2 regions of the Priestia sp. MDV22-iso46 genome follow, and region 1 is predicted to be linked to the other one. Evidence: riboswitches for the same ligand, from Rfam matches in the RefSeq annotation. Region 1 holds a riboswitch; the other holds the start of a gene.
The links. A riboswitch is a leader RNA that binds a small molecule or an ion and turns the genes downstream of it on or off. The one in region 1 is predicted to bind thiamine pyrophosphate.
Positions count from the first base shown of each region.

Region 2: it holds a riboswitch for thiamine pyrophosphate, as region 1 does, so the genes downstream of both, AC4NPH_RS10565 (acetylornithine deacetylase) here and thiC (phosphomethylpyrimidine synthase ThiC) in region 1, are expected to answer to the same signal.

Region 1 is NZ_JBZVWT010000019.1:21,519-29,458, forward strand. Features, by position in the region: gene AC4NPH_RS30075 (undecaprenyl-diphosphate phosphatase) at 1-406, opposite strand, end outside; gene AC4NPH_RS30080 (hypothetical protein) at 864-1,154, shown strand; TPP riboswitch at 1,236-1,350, shown strand; gene thiC (phosphomethylpyrimidine synthase ThiC) at 1,464-3,233, shown strand; gene AC4NPH_RS30090 (hypothetical protein) at 3,211-3,399, shown strand; gene AC4NPH_RS30095 (VanZ family protein) at 3,715-4,170, opposite strand; gene AC4NPH_RS30100 (cation diffusion facilitator family transporter) at 4,431-5,327, opposite strand; gene AC4NPH_RS30105 (DUF3231 family protein) at 5,472-6,503, opposite strand; gene yhbH (sporulation protein YhbH) at 6,608-7,786, opposite strand.
Region 2 is NZ_JBZVWT010000001.1:2,075,036-2,082,975, forward strand. Features, by position in the region: gene AC4NPH_RS10540 (ferredoxin) at 9-254, opposite strand; gene AC4NPH_RS10545 (ABC transporter substrate-binding protein) at 341-1,351, opposite strand; gene AC4NPH_RS10550 (ABC transporter permease) at 1,348-2,091, opposite strand; gene AC4NPH_RS10555 (ABC transporter ATP-binding protein) at 2,088-2,852, opposite strand; gene tenA (thiaminase II) at 2,845-3,516, opposite strand; gene AC4NPH_RS10565 (acetylornithine deacetylase) at 3,522-4,799, opposite strand; TPP riboswitch at 4,914-5,016, opposite strand; gene AC4NPH_RS10570 (MupG family TIM beta-alpha barrel fold protein) at 5,236-6,246, opposite strand; gene AC4NPH_RS10575 (PTS transporter subunit EIIC) at 6,243-7,604, opposite strand; gene AC4NPH_RS10580 (MurR/RpiR family transcriptional regulator) at 7,694-7,940, opposite strand, start outside.

The DNA of each region.
Region 1 (7,940 bases):
GAATCATTAATACAGCTCCGACTACTAAGCCAATTAGCACCGTATTTAAAGAAAACAAATGTTCATCAATGTAATCGTCAAACAAAAATCCTAACACTCCTGCGGGTAACAGACCAACAATTACCTGCATTAAATTCAAGCGATTTGTCGGTCCAATTGGAGCAGCTGGTTTTTTTCCTAATCCTAATAAATTAATAAAACGATCTTTAAAGATAACAACTACTGCTAAGATCGACCCTAGCTGAATAACAATTTTAAATGTATTAGCTACTGGAGATGAAAATAATTCTTTTGAATTTAACCACAGGTCATCCACAATAATCATATGCCCAGTTGACGAAACAGGAGCAAACTCTGTTAAACCTTCTACAATCCCTAAAATGATTGCTACAATAATTTCCCACATAAAGCTATGTACCTTGCCTTTCTTTCAAATTAATAAGCTTATCGCTTCGTTTTACATGCTCAACTATTTTCCTATTTTGACACTTGCTTTTTTATCATAATTGTTAAAACTATGAAATACAATGTGTATTTGCAAAAAGATAAGAATCTTTAATAATTTGTAATAAAAGCCTTACATGCTATAATCAAAAAACACGATATCAGCTTTTATTTTTTTTAGAAATCAGTCACTATGTTCGGTATAAATTCCGGTCCCTTAGCTAAAAATGAATCATCTAGACTATTTTTCTTTGGTGTGAAAAAATGACTAAATTATTATGTTTTTTCCATCCCCTTTACTGTCATCTATCATTTTAATCAACTAGTGCTTGCTTATACGACATATCCCCTAAGTAATTTGAAACTTTTTTCTCTCTTTTCTCGTATATAGTAGTATCTTTTTTAGGAGGCTTTTTACTATGAATGGAAATGTACGTACAATGAAATGGGTCACTGCTGGGTATGAAGCCTTGCTGGGAATTCCTTTAATTGGCGCGGGGATTGTTATGGGCTTTAGTTATACTCCTCTTTTTATTGGATTTATTCTTCATGCTATCACGCTCATTTTAGCTAATAGACGAGGGTTATCTGCGTATGGAAACATACTAGGAATTGTTACCTCACTGGTTGCTTGGATTCCATTTTTAGGGTTTGTTATGCATATTATTACAGCTATTGTGATTGCAATCGATGCTGCTAGACAACGTTAATTATCTAGCTTTTTTTATTTAAGGGTTGATTTTTTACCGAATGATGGTAAACTTAAGCCGTAAATTGAATAATTTGAATGTTATTTCTACTAGGGGTGTCTGATAGCTCAGACTGAGAGAAGAGTGCAATAAAACTCTTTAACCCTTTGAACCTGATTTGGGTTATACCAGCGGAGGGAAGTAGTCTTGAAAAGAATAGTATATGTTTATTCTTTTTTCGCCTATTCCATCGGGTTCTGTCTATCACAGAACCCGATTTTTTTATGGTTCGGTATAGCTACACTTTATGCGAAACCGGAGGAATATGTAATGTCAAAACAAAATGTATCAGTTTCTATGAAAAAGCCTTTTCCAAACAGTCACAAAGTATATGTCCAAGGATCCAGAGAAGACCTTAAAGTGCCTATGCGTGAAATTCATCAGTCTCCTACTACAGGATCTTTTGGTGAAGAAGAAAATAGTCCCGTACGTGTATATGACACGAGCGGTGTTTATACAGATCCCTGTTATGAAATTAATTTACAAAAAGGATTACCGGCTCTGCGCGAAAAGTGGATTGCAGAACGAAATGATGTAGAAACATATCAAGGCCGTACGGTTCAGCCACAGGATAACGGGTATTATGATGGTGATCCAAGAGATCAGTACGAGCGCTTTATCACTAATCGTTTACCGTTGCGCGCGAAAAAAAATCAAAATGTAACGCAAATGCACTATGCGAAAAAAGGAATCATCACACCCGAAATGGAATTTATCGCTATTCGTGAACAGATGGATCCTGAAGTCGTGCGTGAAGAAGTAGCAAGAGGGCGTGCCATTATCCCTAATAATATCAATCACCCTGAGAGCGAACCGATGATTATCGGCCGCAAATTCCACGTGAAAATTAATGCTAATATCGGAAATTCAGCTATTCGTTCAGCTATTGAAGATGAAGTAGAAAAAATGACATGGGCAACGCGTTGGGGAGCCGATACAATTATGGATTTATCAACAGGAAAGGATATCCACACAACGCGCGAATGGATTATCCGCAACTCGCCTGTTCCTGTAGGGACCGTTCCTATTTACCAAGCGCTTGAAAAAGTAAAAGGCGTAGCAGAAGATCTAACGTGGGAAGCATATCGCGATACATTAATTGAACAAGCAGAACAAGGTGTTGATTACTTTACTATTCACGCAGGTGTTCTTTTACGCTATATTCCTCTGACAGCCAAACGTACGACAGGTATTGTTTCACGCGGAGGATCCATCTTGGCGCAGTGGTGTTTAGCTCATCATGAAGAGAACTTTTTATATACTCGCTTTGAAGAAATCTGTGAAATCTGTAAAGCATACGATATTTCTATTTCGCTTGGCGATGGGCTACGTCCTGGTTCCATTGCAGATGCTAATGATGAGGCACAGTTCGGTGAATTAGAAACGCTTGGTGAATTAACTAAAATTGCTTGGAAACACGATGTTCAAGTTATGATTGAAGGTCCTGGACATGTTCCTATGCACCTCATCAAAGAAAACGTAGATAAACAAATGGAAATATGCCAGGAAGCTCCTTTCTATACTCTTGGACCGCTTACAACCGACATCGCTCCAGGCTATGACCATATTACATCAGGTATTGGGGCTGCAATGATTGGCTGGTTTGGGACAGCTATGCTTTGCTACGTAACGCCAAAAGAACATTTAGGACTTCCGAATAAAGAAGACGTTCGAGAAGGCGTTATCACCTATAAAATTGCTGCGCATGCCGCTGACCTAGCAAAAGGCCATCCAGGAGCACAAAAACGCGATAACGCGCTGTCTAAAGCAAGATTTGAGTTTAGATGGAATGATCAATTTAACCTGTCACTAGATCCAGAGCGCGCAAAAGAATATCACGATGAAACACTTCCCGCTGAAGGTGCTAAAACAGCCCATTTCTGTTCAATGTGTGGACCTAAATTCTGTTCGATGCGTATTTCTCAAGATATTCGTAACATGGCTCAAGAAAATGAAAAAGATGTACACGAAGTAAGAAAAGAAGGAATGAAAGAAAAAGCTAAAGAGTTTGTTAACAGTGGTTCAAATATCTATCAATAATGAAGTAGAACAGCTTAAAGAACAAATTAAACAGCTTGAACGAAAGTTATTATTTGTTCAGCAAAATTGTCAGCACATTATCGTTGAATCCTCACATTCTTCCGTAAGACGCTGCATTAAGTGTTTCTATCAACAACAAGCAGAGGCTGAGCCAAAAGTATTTTAGTTGAAGAAAAATCCGAACGAGTTGAATTCTTGATTAAGAATCCAGCTCGCTCGGATTTTTTCATTGGTAGGGTGAACGTAGATTTCATGCATATAGTTATTTCTAGCGGTTGATTGGAAGGCAAGGCGAAGACTCCTGAGGGAAAAGCAGAATAAGTGAGACCTCGCAGGAGCGTAAGCGACGAGGAGACTCACCGCCCGCGGAAAGCGAAGTCTTGTACGGAAATCAACCGCGATGTAACAAGCTATCCATACTAGCTCCTTAATCCCATTTGTTCGTCTTTAGATTGGATTAATTTCGTTACGTCTCTCAATTTCATCTTTTTTTGAAACGTGCTTTCAGCATGTTCTTAATCCAATATAGTATTTTAATAATAACCCAGCCTATAAATGTACCTAGCGTATTCAAAAAGATATCATCAATATCAAATACTCGTTCCGTTAGCTTGTACTGTAAAATTTCAATCAGAAAACTGATTAAGAAACCTGTCGTAAACACTTGAATAAAACCGTCAAACCACTTCATAAACAAAGGGATAAACATTCCAAGCGGCGCAAACATCACGATATTCCCCAGTATATTTGTCAGAGTGAGCATTATATTCCCGCTGTCCCACATCAGACGGATCGTGCTAAATAAATCCAAGTTCATTGCTTTTCCGTAAACATGTTCGTTTTCCCGTATGAGAGTAGCATAAATGACCACTGCCGTATACGCAATAAATAGAATGAACATGACTTTTTTAACGATTGACCTGATGCTTACATTCACTTCAACATCACCTTCTTTGACTCCCAAAACCATTTATTATTATCTATATGTACCCGTCCACTGCTTTCATTCGTAGTGAATGCATTTACATGCTTTTTTATCCTATCACATCAATAAATAAATACAATTCCCTTTATACAATTTTATTAAACTTGATTCTTTATAAATAAAAATCCTCATCATTTTATTCTACTCATTTCATTAATTTCTACATCTATAAATAATAAGAAGCAGCGAGATAACACTTCGCTGCTTCTTATTTAATCTGGATAATAAGGATTCAAATGGATTAATACTTCCTGAATATTATCATGCTTTTTCATAAGTGTTGCTTTGATTTCTCGTCCCAGATCATGACCTTCCTTAATTGTTTTAAAGTGATCAATCGAAATACGTATATCAACTAATATGTAATGGCCATGCTCTCTTGCTCGAACCCGATCAATCCGCTTCACATCTTCAAATTCATAAATACTTTCTTCAAGTTCTTTCAGTAGCTCTTCGTCAATATTGCCTTCCATTAAGATTTGAAAAGACTCTCCCATCATTTGTCTGGCAATGTTAAAAATTAAATAAGCAACAAAGATACTTGCTATTTTATCTCCGTATAACAGCAGTTGAACATCCATTTTATCACCAATAATCGATAATAAAACACCAATTGCCGCTGCAATAGAAGCAACAATATCTGCTTTATGATCAAATGCAATTGCCTCAATTGCCTTACTGTGGTGCTGCTTCGCTACGTTTAAAGAATAACGGTACAACAATACCTTTGCTATGTATGAAATAACAGCAATCCACATGGCTAAAATATTTGGAGATTCAACCGGATGGAATAAACCAACGACTCCTTCAAATACCACATAAAATGATACAAGCAATAAAATAATTCCTACGATTCCTGAGACAATCACTTCTGCTTTTCCATGTCCATATGGATGGTCATCATCTGCTGGTTTATTTGCTACTCGTATAACCAACAAGACAATAATAGAGGCAAATACGTCCGCTGCAGAGTGAATACCATCAGCAAATACAGCATCACTATTTCCAATCCATCCTACTATTACTTTTCCTAGCGTAAGGGCAATATTGCTCCATACGCTAATCCATGCTACTTTTTTGGCAATGGACTCCCTTATACTGTTGTTCATTTGCACACCTCGACTTACTTCTTGAAAAATCAGCTTTTTTATCTTATCACTGCTCATTCAAGTGGGTCTAGAGCAATCTATTTTCGCTTAGCTATATATGTTTCAATACCGCAAAATTAATGATAATCTACAACATACTCCTTATTATTTCTCCGCCAACTTCTTACGGTCTGTTGCCATTGGAGGTTCTTCCATCCAACCTTGCTCAATCATAATCCGAATTCCATCTTTTCCATACTTCCCTATACGCCCGATTAGCTGAGAAAATTCTACTGCGACATCCGAACGGAACGACATAGATAAGCCAGCGCCGCAGTTATCAATAGCAATTGTCACCGCTGTGGAAGTATGATACATCATCAGTTTATCTGAAAACGGTGAAATCGTTGAGTTGGTTACATATGCATCAAGCAGACGCGGACTTGGTAGGTCAGCTTCAGACAATAACTCAGTGAATTGCTTGATTTGCTTACTCGCAAGTTTAACTCCATCAAAAAAATAAGAGCGTAATTTTTGTGTGGTAGCTACTTGACTAAATGCCAGCATCAGCGTTTTACCTAATACATTTGTATTAACAATTTCTTGAATAGCCGTGACCTCCAAAGAAGTTAGAGGATGCATTTGAGAGAAAAATGGTGATATAAACGTTTTCTGGTCCACAAAATTCACTTTTACCGGATAAGGAATAACCGGAGGTCTCATCAGCATGCTTTTTCTTAAAATAACGTGGTTAGAATCCTCTAAAAGACTGTCGCTTTCTTTTACACATCGAGACAGGTGATCATAAATATCTTGCCTTCTCACTGCGCTTAGGGCTCTGGCATATTTCTTCATACCTCCAATTGCCATTTCATTTACATAAATAGCCATAAAAATATCATCAAATAAAGCAGGAACTCCTTTGTTCACATCTTGTTCTCCAAAACCTACTGGTATTGGAATTTTTTCCAAAATGAATAATTCCGTCAATTCGTCTACATGAGTTTGTGAAATCTGATGGGCTTTTTTTAAGAGCTCCTTAATCTCGGCATCTTTTACAACAGATAGAAAATATCCAAGAACACATACATACAGCGTATCACCTAAATATTGCGCCCATAAGTAACCTAACTCAGCTGCGTTCAACCGCTGATTTTGTTGATGTTTTTGCATTTCGCTCTTTATATTTTCGTTCATTCACTTATTCTCCTTTTGGATAAAGTCGTACTTTTACTATCTCCAAAGAAGAGCTGAATAAACCGCATAAAGAAGACCTAGATAACAAGTCTAGGCCTTTTAGGTTAAGCATATTTCTGGTCTTCTGTTTCTTTTCTAAAAAAGCTTTTCATCGCGTGAAAAACGTCTGATTTTTGTTTTAAAATAAAGTGTCTAAAACTTTCGTCTTGAATATTTTTGTAAGCAGACATTAAAGTGGAATGTCGATTGTACTGATTCACTTCCCCATATCCAAACATATTTGACACTTTCATTAATTCATTTACTAACTTTACACACCTTGCGTTATCTGAAGTTAAGTTATCGCCATCTGAAAAATGAAACGGGTAAATATTATAGCGGCTCGGATCATACTTTTGGTTAATTAATTCAAGCGCTTTTCGGTAAGCAGATGAACAGATGGTTCCTCCGCTTTCTCCTTTGGAGAAAAAGTCTTCTTCTGATACTACTTTTGCCTCTGTATGATGCGCAATAAATTCAATTTCCACTGTTTCATATTTCGTACGTAAAAAGCGTGTCATCCAAAAGAAAAAGCTTCTTGCCATATACTTTTCCCATATGCCCATCGAACCGCTCGTATCCATCATAGCTAAGACGACTGCTTTCGATTCTGGCTTTATAACTTCATTCCACGTTTTGAATTTTAAATCCTCCGGATAAATAGGATGAAAAGCAGCCTTTCCTGTCATTGCATTTCGCTTATAAGCGCTCATCATCGTTCGTTTTTTATCAATATTCCCCATCAAACCTGTACGTCGTATATCATTAAATTCAATGTGTTCCACAACAATTTGATCAGATTCTTTTCGCTGAAGATTAGGCAGTTCTAATTGAGCAAATAAAGCCTCTTGAAGCTCCATAAGAGACACTTCTGCTTCAAAGTAGTCTTCTCCAGCCTGGTCACCTGCCCCTTGACCTTTCCCTGCTCCTTTTTGACCATCTCCAGCAGATCCATCACGTGCTACTACATCCCCAACTTTACTGTCTCCATCACCTTGACCCACATGTTTGTTTTTATCATAATTGTACCGAATTCGATATTCATCCAATGATTTGATCGGAATTTTAACAACTTCTCTTCCATTGGACATCACGATATTTTCTTCTGTAATTAAATCCGGTAAATTATTTTTAATTGCTTCTTTAATTTTTTCTTGATGTCTTTTTTGATCATCGTGGCCTTTACGATGGAGGGACCAGTCTTCTTTTGAGACAGCAAAACTTTTATCTACTTCTTTTCCCACGCTATTCCCCTCCTTATTTAAAAAACACCTGCACGTTTTTACTCGGCATGCATAAGCTATACCGAAAGTTTCTGACAAATACCTTTAGTTCAAAGGTTGGTTACTCTTATCCTATGCGCAAGAATGGTATACTTGCTAACTAATTCTTTCACTA
Region 2 (7,940 bases), on a different contig from region 1:
CAAAAGCCCTATTCGAATTTTTGTGCATCTCCATAAAAGGGCTGCTCTGCAACTTTAATCGATTCTGTGGGGCATCCTTCGCACGCTTCCATCATCTCATCTTGCTGATGTTCAGGAACTTCTTTTGTTCCTTCGTTGTTATCTAACACGGCATAAGCAAGACCTTCTGAATCATAATCATAAAGATCTGGTGCGCTTCCTCCACATGCTCCGCAAGCAATACATGTTTCCTTATCTACTATCGTAAAAGCCATAAAAAAACCTCCTTTACCTTTTCACTTTCTCGTTCAGAAAGTTACGTTCAGTATAAGAAGGTTTTTTTAAATTTGTCCTAAATTATTTACTTGGATTCTCCGATATTCTCAAACATTTCATCTACATTTGGCTTTTTCTTAATTAATCCCGACTCTTTTAACCAGTCCACATTTGACTGCCATGATTCTTTCGTTTGACTGCCAAATCCGTGTTCAGACTTCATTTTCGGAAGTAAAATATTCAAACTTTTTGTTTCCACGTCTTTTTCAAGAGGAAAGTTTGACTTATCTTGGTTATCTAACAAAATTTGAAGTGAGTCTTTTGGATGCTTCTCTGTGTACTCATACCCTTTTGTCGCAGCACGCCAAAACGCTTTAATCGTATCAGAATCTTTTGCCCACGTTTGATCCCCAGTAACTGCCACTAGCTCATAATAAGATGGTACACCGTAATCTGAAGGATCAATGTCAACCGTTTTGTATCCTTTTTTATGAAGCAATGGTACTTCGTGGTTAATATACGCACCTATTACGGCATCTACTTTTTTACTAATCAGCGATGAATTCAACTCAAATCCTACGTCTACTAGTTTTACTTTATTAGGATCTCCTCCATCGCTTTTTACCATTTTCTTTAGAACAGACTCGCTTAATGGTGTTCCGCTGTAGCCTACTACTTTTCCTTCTAAATCTTTAGGACGCGTAATACCGCTATCCTTCAGCGCCACAACTCGGTTTAACGGAGACCTTACAATCGCTCCTACCGACTTTACCGGCACATCTTCATTTGCTCGTGCCATTGCTACATCAGGCTGATAGTAAAGGCCGAGCGTAACTTTCCCCGCAGCTGCTAAATTAAGCGAGTCTGTTGGATTAGCAGGAAACTGTACTTTTACATTCAGCCCTTCTTTTTTAAAATATCCTTTTTCTTGTGCAGCGTAAATGAAGCTGTGCACTGCATTTGGGTACCAATCAAGCATAATTGTAACGTCTTTTAATTTTTTACTGTCACCAGCTTTATTTTCCTTGTCTTGGCCGCAAGCAGCGAGCATCAAAACAAGCATCAGGCTTAACCCAATCGCAAACCATTTTTTCATTCTGTTTTCCTCCACTTTAATGAACGTTTTTCGAAACCTACTACAATAATAAAGAATAAAATACCAAGCGCGGATAAAATCACAATTGGTGCAAATACACCAGCTGCATCAAACTGTGTCATCATGCGACGACTGAAATATCCTAAGCCTGCTTGTGCACCTAACCATTCCCCAATGGCAGCACCTATTATACTAAAGGTAACCGCTACTTTGAGCCCTGAATAAAAATGAGGCAGTGCAGAAGGAATGTTCAACTTAAAGAAAATATCTTTTTTTGTTGCTCCCATCGTTAACATGAGTTCTTTTAACTCTTTGTTTGTGGAACGAAGCCCGTCGAATGTGCTAACCGTAATAGGAAAAAAAGTAATTAATACGGTCACAATCACTTTGCTCCAAATGGAGTAGCCAAACCAGAGAACAAATACAGGAGCAATGGCAATGGTCGGGATCATTTGCGACGCAATAATAAGCGGATAGAAAGCACGCTCAATAAGCGGACTCCAATTCATCCACACGGCCAGCAGAACCCCTAGCACAACGGATATAAGCAGCCCAATTACGACAATAGATAACGTAGCTGGCAAATGCTTAAACAATAAATCCATTCGCAAATCCCAAAGCTTTGTTAAAATACCGGTGGGCGTTGGTAAAATGAACGGATAGTTTACAATGCGTGCTCCAATTTCCCAAGCAGCCAGTAAAATGACTACTAATATCACTGAAGCTCCGTACTTTTTCATGTGTTCACCTTCGATCTAAGCTGTTCAATTAAATAATCTTTCACGTCAAGCACACGCTGTTGATTCAAATCTTTTTGCGTTCGAGGTCTGCTAAGCGGCACTTGAATCTCTTCAAGATGACTTACCGGCTTGTCTGAAAAGATAAAAATACGATCTGATAAAAAAAGCGCTTCGTTTACGTCATGAGTGATAAATAAGATGGTGTGTTTACGCTTTTGCCATTGTTCAAGCAGCCATTCCTGCATCGATAGACGCGTAATGGCATCAAGCGCACTGAAAGGCTCATCCAAAAGCAGCACGTTAGAACCGCTTAATACCGTTCGCAGAAAAGAAACACGCTGCTTCATCCCTCCGGATAAATCACTTGGAAAACGGTTTTCATACCCTTTTAACCCAAACTCTTCGAGCAGCTGAGATACTTGCCTATGAGCACTTGCCTTTGACACATTGTGAAGCTCAAGAGGCAGTGCTGCATTGTCTAGAATCGTGCGCCACGGAAGAAGCAAATCTTGCTGCGGCATGTAGCCTACTTTTCCAAGACGTTTTTCGTAAGACTGTCCGTTAATCATGATATCGCCTTCACTCTGCTGTTCAAGACCTGTAATGAGACGAAACAACGTACTTTTTCCAGATCCGCTTGCTCCAACGATACTTACAAACTCGCCTTCTTTCACGTCTAAATTTAATGATTTTAAAATCGCTTGATCACCGTTTTTGTACGTAAAACTTACGTTTTGAAAAGATAACACAGACTTATTCATAAATTGGCCACATCGCTTCGTTATAAGCCATATCCCAGAACATATACTCAAAACGCGTTGTGTTTAAGAAAATTTCTTCGAGCTTTTCTAACTCCGCTTCTGATTTGTCTTCAGTAAGTGAGTCAAATAAGTTGATACACCACGTCGCTAGTTCTCCAAATTCTTCTGAGCTGTACATTTCAATCCACTCACGATAAAACTCATTGTTAGCTCCAGGCTTTTCACTGAGTTCTTTTCCTATTTCCCAGTAGCTCCACATACAAGGCAAAAGAGCCGCCACTAATTCAGCCAATGTTCCGCTTTGACCAACGTGCAGCATATAGTGTGTGTATGCAAGCGTTGTAGGAGATGGCTGCGCTTTTTCTAATTCTTTTTCGCTGATTTCAAATTTCTTGGCATACTCACGGTGCAGGCTCATTTCTTCGTTTAATGTAGAATCTAAAAGTGCAGCAAATTTCCCCATCGTTTGAACATCGGTAGCTTTCATGGCTCCAATCGCAAATAATTTAGCATAATCAATTAAGTAAAGATAATCTTGAATCATATAAAAGCGAAACTTCTCCTTTTCAAGCGTTCCGTCTCCCATCCCCTCTACAAAGGGATGATTATGATTTTGGCGCCAAATCGGCTGCAGCTTTTCATATAATCGTTCACTAAATTTCATGATGATCACTCCTTATGCGTATGCAGCCACGTATAAATGAACTGCACCATCACTTTTGTATATTGAATAAGCTGATTGATATCTAATTGTTCGTTCACAGCATGTGCATTTGCTAAATTCCCAGGACCGTAAATAGCTGCTGGAATACCCGCATCAGCTAGCCAACCGCCATCTGTTACGCTAGTTGACACATCAATTGGAGGCTTTTTCCCTTCAATTTGTTCGTGAGTATGTGCAAGCAGCTGCACTCCTGCATGACCTTCATCAATTTCTAATGACGGAAAGATTTCTCCTCTGTCTTCAATCATTGATGTGCCTCCCCATTCAAAGGTTGGCAGATTATCTTTTAACCATGGATCTGCTTTTGCAATAGCTAAAATGTATTCTTCCACTTCTTTTGATACTTGGTCGTATGATTCATTAGGATAATAGTGAACGGTGATCCACAGCCTGCATTCATCTGCAATAAACGCAGCATGCCTTCCGCCTTCGATTACTGCTGGGTTAATCGTGTTTGTTCCTGGCAAAAATCCTGGATAGCTCTTTGTAACAGCCCAGTGGCGCTCCAATTCTTGTAGCCCTCCGATCACTTTTGCCATCTTTTCGATAGCGCTCGCAGCTAACAGCCCTCCTCCAGCATGAATCATGCTTCGGCGTGTACCGTCATGATAGGTTTTGCTGCTTTTTATCGTAATCCATCCTGTGATTACTCCGCCTTGACCTTGAATATGTAAATCACTCGTATCGGCTACAAGCGCAAAGTCAGCTGTATATCCTTTCTGACAGCATTGCAGCGTACCTGCTTCTCCCACTTCTTCTCCTACAACGGATTCAAAAATCAAGTCTCCCGGCAGTTCAATTTCTGCTTCCGTTAAAAGCTGCACTGCAAATAATGCTCCTGCCAAGCCGCCTTTCATATCAGCAACTCCGCGTCCGATTATCATATTGTCTTTTACCACAGCTTCAAACGGATTTGTCTCCCACTTTTCATTTTCTTGTACCTCAGCAACATCCATATGCCCGTTAATAATCAAGCTTTGATAGTCAGCTGATTTTTGTCCTTTTAACGTACCTACTACGATGGGATCGTTGGAATATAAGTCCCACATATCGATGGAAAAACCGCAGTTTTTAAGGAAATCCGCTACGTATAGCTGCGCTTCATGAGAATTTCGTGCAGGAGGCGCCGGCGTTTTATATGAAACAAGCGTTGTTAATAACTGGATTAGCTCCCCTTTGCGCTCCTCTACCTGTTTGACAAGCAAATCAATTGTTTCTTCCATGTATGACACCTTCCTTTATGCATAAAAAAACACTTCTTTCGCAGGAAAGAAGTGTTTTTGTTTATATACACAAAATTATTATAACGAGTTCGTAAGGAAATCCCATACAAAACATCCATTACAATACCTCTTTCCTACGCTAGTATTACCTAGTTCAGGTTATAAGGGTTAAGACTTCTCGTCTCTCTCAGCTTCGAAAGCACCCCTAGTGGTGTTGTATCTCTATGAAATTAAACTATTATCATATGTTTACCTTTAATAGTTTTATCATAGTAAAGCGGTTTATTCAATAGAAAGGTTCATGATTCAGCAATGAAAATAGTTTCCTTTTTAGTAAAATAAAAAGCACACACCTTTTTTAAGCAGTGTGTGCTCTTTACTTTTATAAGCTTACTAGTTAGCTATCGGCTTTTTTAAAAATACACGATTTTTCCATTTAGACAGTGACAAGCTCAAGTTTTCGCCCCGGTCTCACTAATGAAAGTAGCTCATGATCTTCCTCTATCACATACCCAATCACGTTAACATTAGCACTTGCAGGCAAATTCGTTTTAGCTATTTGAACCTCTCCTCTGTAGCGTCCGTAGCCATCATTGTCCATTGTAATTGCTCCGATTCTGCGTTCTACTGTACGAAATGGCGGCACTGGTTTTACAGATCGAGTATCAACCAACCGCAGAACGTCTCTTGATACATCCGGACGCACGCTGTACGTTCCCTCTATATGAAGTGAACGAATGCGCAGCGGAATAATGCGGTTTTCTTGATATCGAACTAAACGCTTTAATAAACTTGAACCGGCGTATGGATCTCCAATATAAACCTCCGTTACTCCGCATCCGTATAAATCTACTGCAGAGGTAAAAGGACATCTATTACGGTCTTTTTCTCTAGTAGGAAGACCTTGATAAACAGGGCCTCTTTTTTCACCTTCTCCAGGAATATAAGCGCAGACTGGGATACGAAGTTCATTAAATAAATCTGTCTGCTGGTGAAAAAACGTTTCTTCAAGTCCTGTTTCAGGCCGCGGATAAAAATTATGCCATGCAAGCAGCTGATGATGATGAAGGCCTGCAGATAACAGCGATTCTATTTCTTGTTTGGATAACGTACTTGCATTAACAGCAATATAAAATTCATTCGCAAGCGAAAGAGTTTCTTTTACACTAAAGCCATCGTCTAGTCTAATACCCGATACGCCAAGTGAAGATAGCGTCATAAGGCTTTCAATATCTAAATGAACCGGCGTATGCTTGGATACGTCTGCATACACGCTTATTCCACAATCTCTAGCCACATGAAGCAATTCTTTTGCCCGTTCAGCCAAATCTCCTTTTTCTTCTGGAATGTGAAGCGAAGTGAATGCGCGTGTAACTCCGCATTCACTCGCTTCTATTAATCTTTTTTTGGCATCACTATCATTTAAATAAAACGAAATACCGATCATTCAAACTCCCTCGCCATTTCATCGTTAAATCCAAAGAAATAGGTACAAATAAACCCTGCTGCATAAGCAATAACTAATCCAAGTAAATAAAGAAGAATTTGATGCACATGAACTAAAAACGTAAGCGGCAAACCGGATACCCCCACTGCTACAGTTGCAATATGGAAGTGCGCCTGAAACGCTCCTCCGATTCCGGCTCCAAGACAAGCGGTTAAAAATGGGCGCCCTAAAGGAAGCGTGACTCCAAAAATAAGCGGCTCTCCGATTCCCAGCAGACCTGAAGGAAGTGCCCCTCCAATTGCTCGCTTTAAACGTTTTTTCTTTGTTTTGATATAAATAGCAAAAGCTGCACCTACCTGACCGGCTCCGCCCATTGCTAGTATAGGAAGAAGCGGATCATCTCCAATTGAATTAATAAGCTCTAAATGAACAGGAGTAAGACCTTGATGCAGTCCTGTAATAACGAGCGGCAAAAACGTTGCTCCTAAAACAAAGCCTGCTACAACTCCTCCAACCTCTAGAACTCCTAAAAGACCTTTTGTGATTCCATCTGAAATTAAGCCTCCGATTGGCATGAATACTACATACGTAATAATGCCTGTAATTAACACCGTAACGGTTGGTGTAATAATAATATCCAGTGACTGAGGGACAAATTTACGTACTCGTTTTTCTACCACGGCCATAAAGATTGCTGCAAGCAACACGCCTATTAAGCCGCCACGCCCCGGCAAAAGAGCTTCACCAAAAAGTTTAATATCAGCTACGGCAGGATTAATGACTAAAATGCCTGCTAAGCCTCCTAGAGCCGGCGAACCACCAAATTCTTTTGCGGCATTAATACCTACTAAAATACCAAGATAGGCAAATAAACCGCTCCCGATAACGGTTAAAAGAATAGCAATCTGTGAATCTGCCGGAAGCCACTTCGCTTGAACAGCTGCTTTTGTCACTCCGGTGATAAGTCCGGATGCTACAAGAGCAGGTATTAACGGAATAAAAATACTCGCAATTCGGCGAAGCAAGAGCTTAAACGGAGTTGCATTTTTTTCTTTCAGCTCCGATTTCCGCTGAGCCGCACGATTTTCTAAATTAATACCGCCGGATTCATCAATTAACTTTCCAAATTCCTCTGTTACTTTGTTTACTTTTCCAGGACCAATAATGATTTGCAGCGTTTCTTCTTCAACTAATCCGAGCACGCCTTCAAGCTTTCGTATATCTGCTTTTTTTACAATTGAATCATCTTTTACAGTCACCCGCAGCCGAGTCATACAATGCGTATACGCTTCAATATTCGATGCTCCCCCAAGCATCTCCAAAATAACCTTTGCTAATTGATGATTATCTAAAGACATGTTAATCCCCCTTTGTATTTTCCTCTTAGATGGATACGGTACTGAGGAAACAGACCACAAAATCCCCTTTTTGTAATCGCTTTCTTTTTTTATTTCTTAGTTTTCAAAAACTGAATGGCATCTCTTGTTTTATCAATATACTCAATCGTCTGGTCATACTGCTGCGCTGCAATACTTAAAAATAACACATCAATCACATAAAGCTGGGCTAAACGAGACGATGTAGCCGCGCTTCGAAACGGCGCTTCTTGAGAACAAGACGTATACAAACAAATATCAGCTAAAGACGAAACGGTAGACTGTCCATACTTGGTTAAGCTAATCGTCTTTACTCCG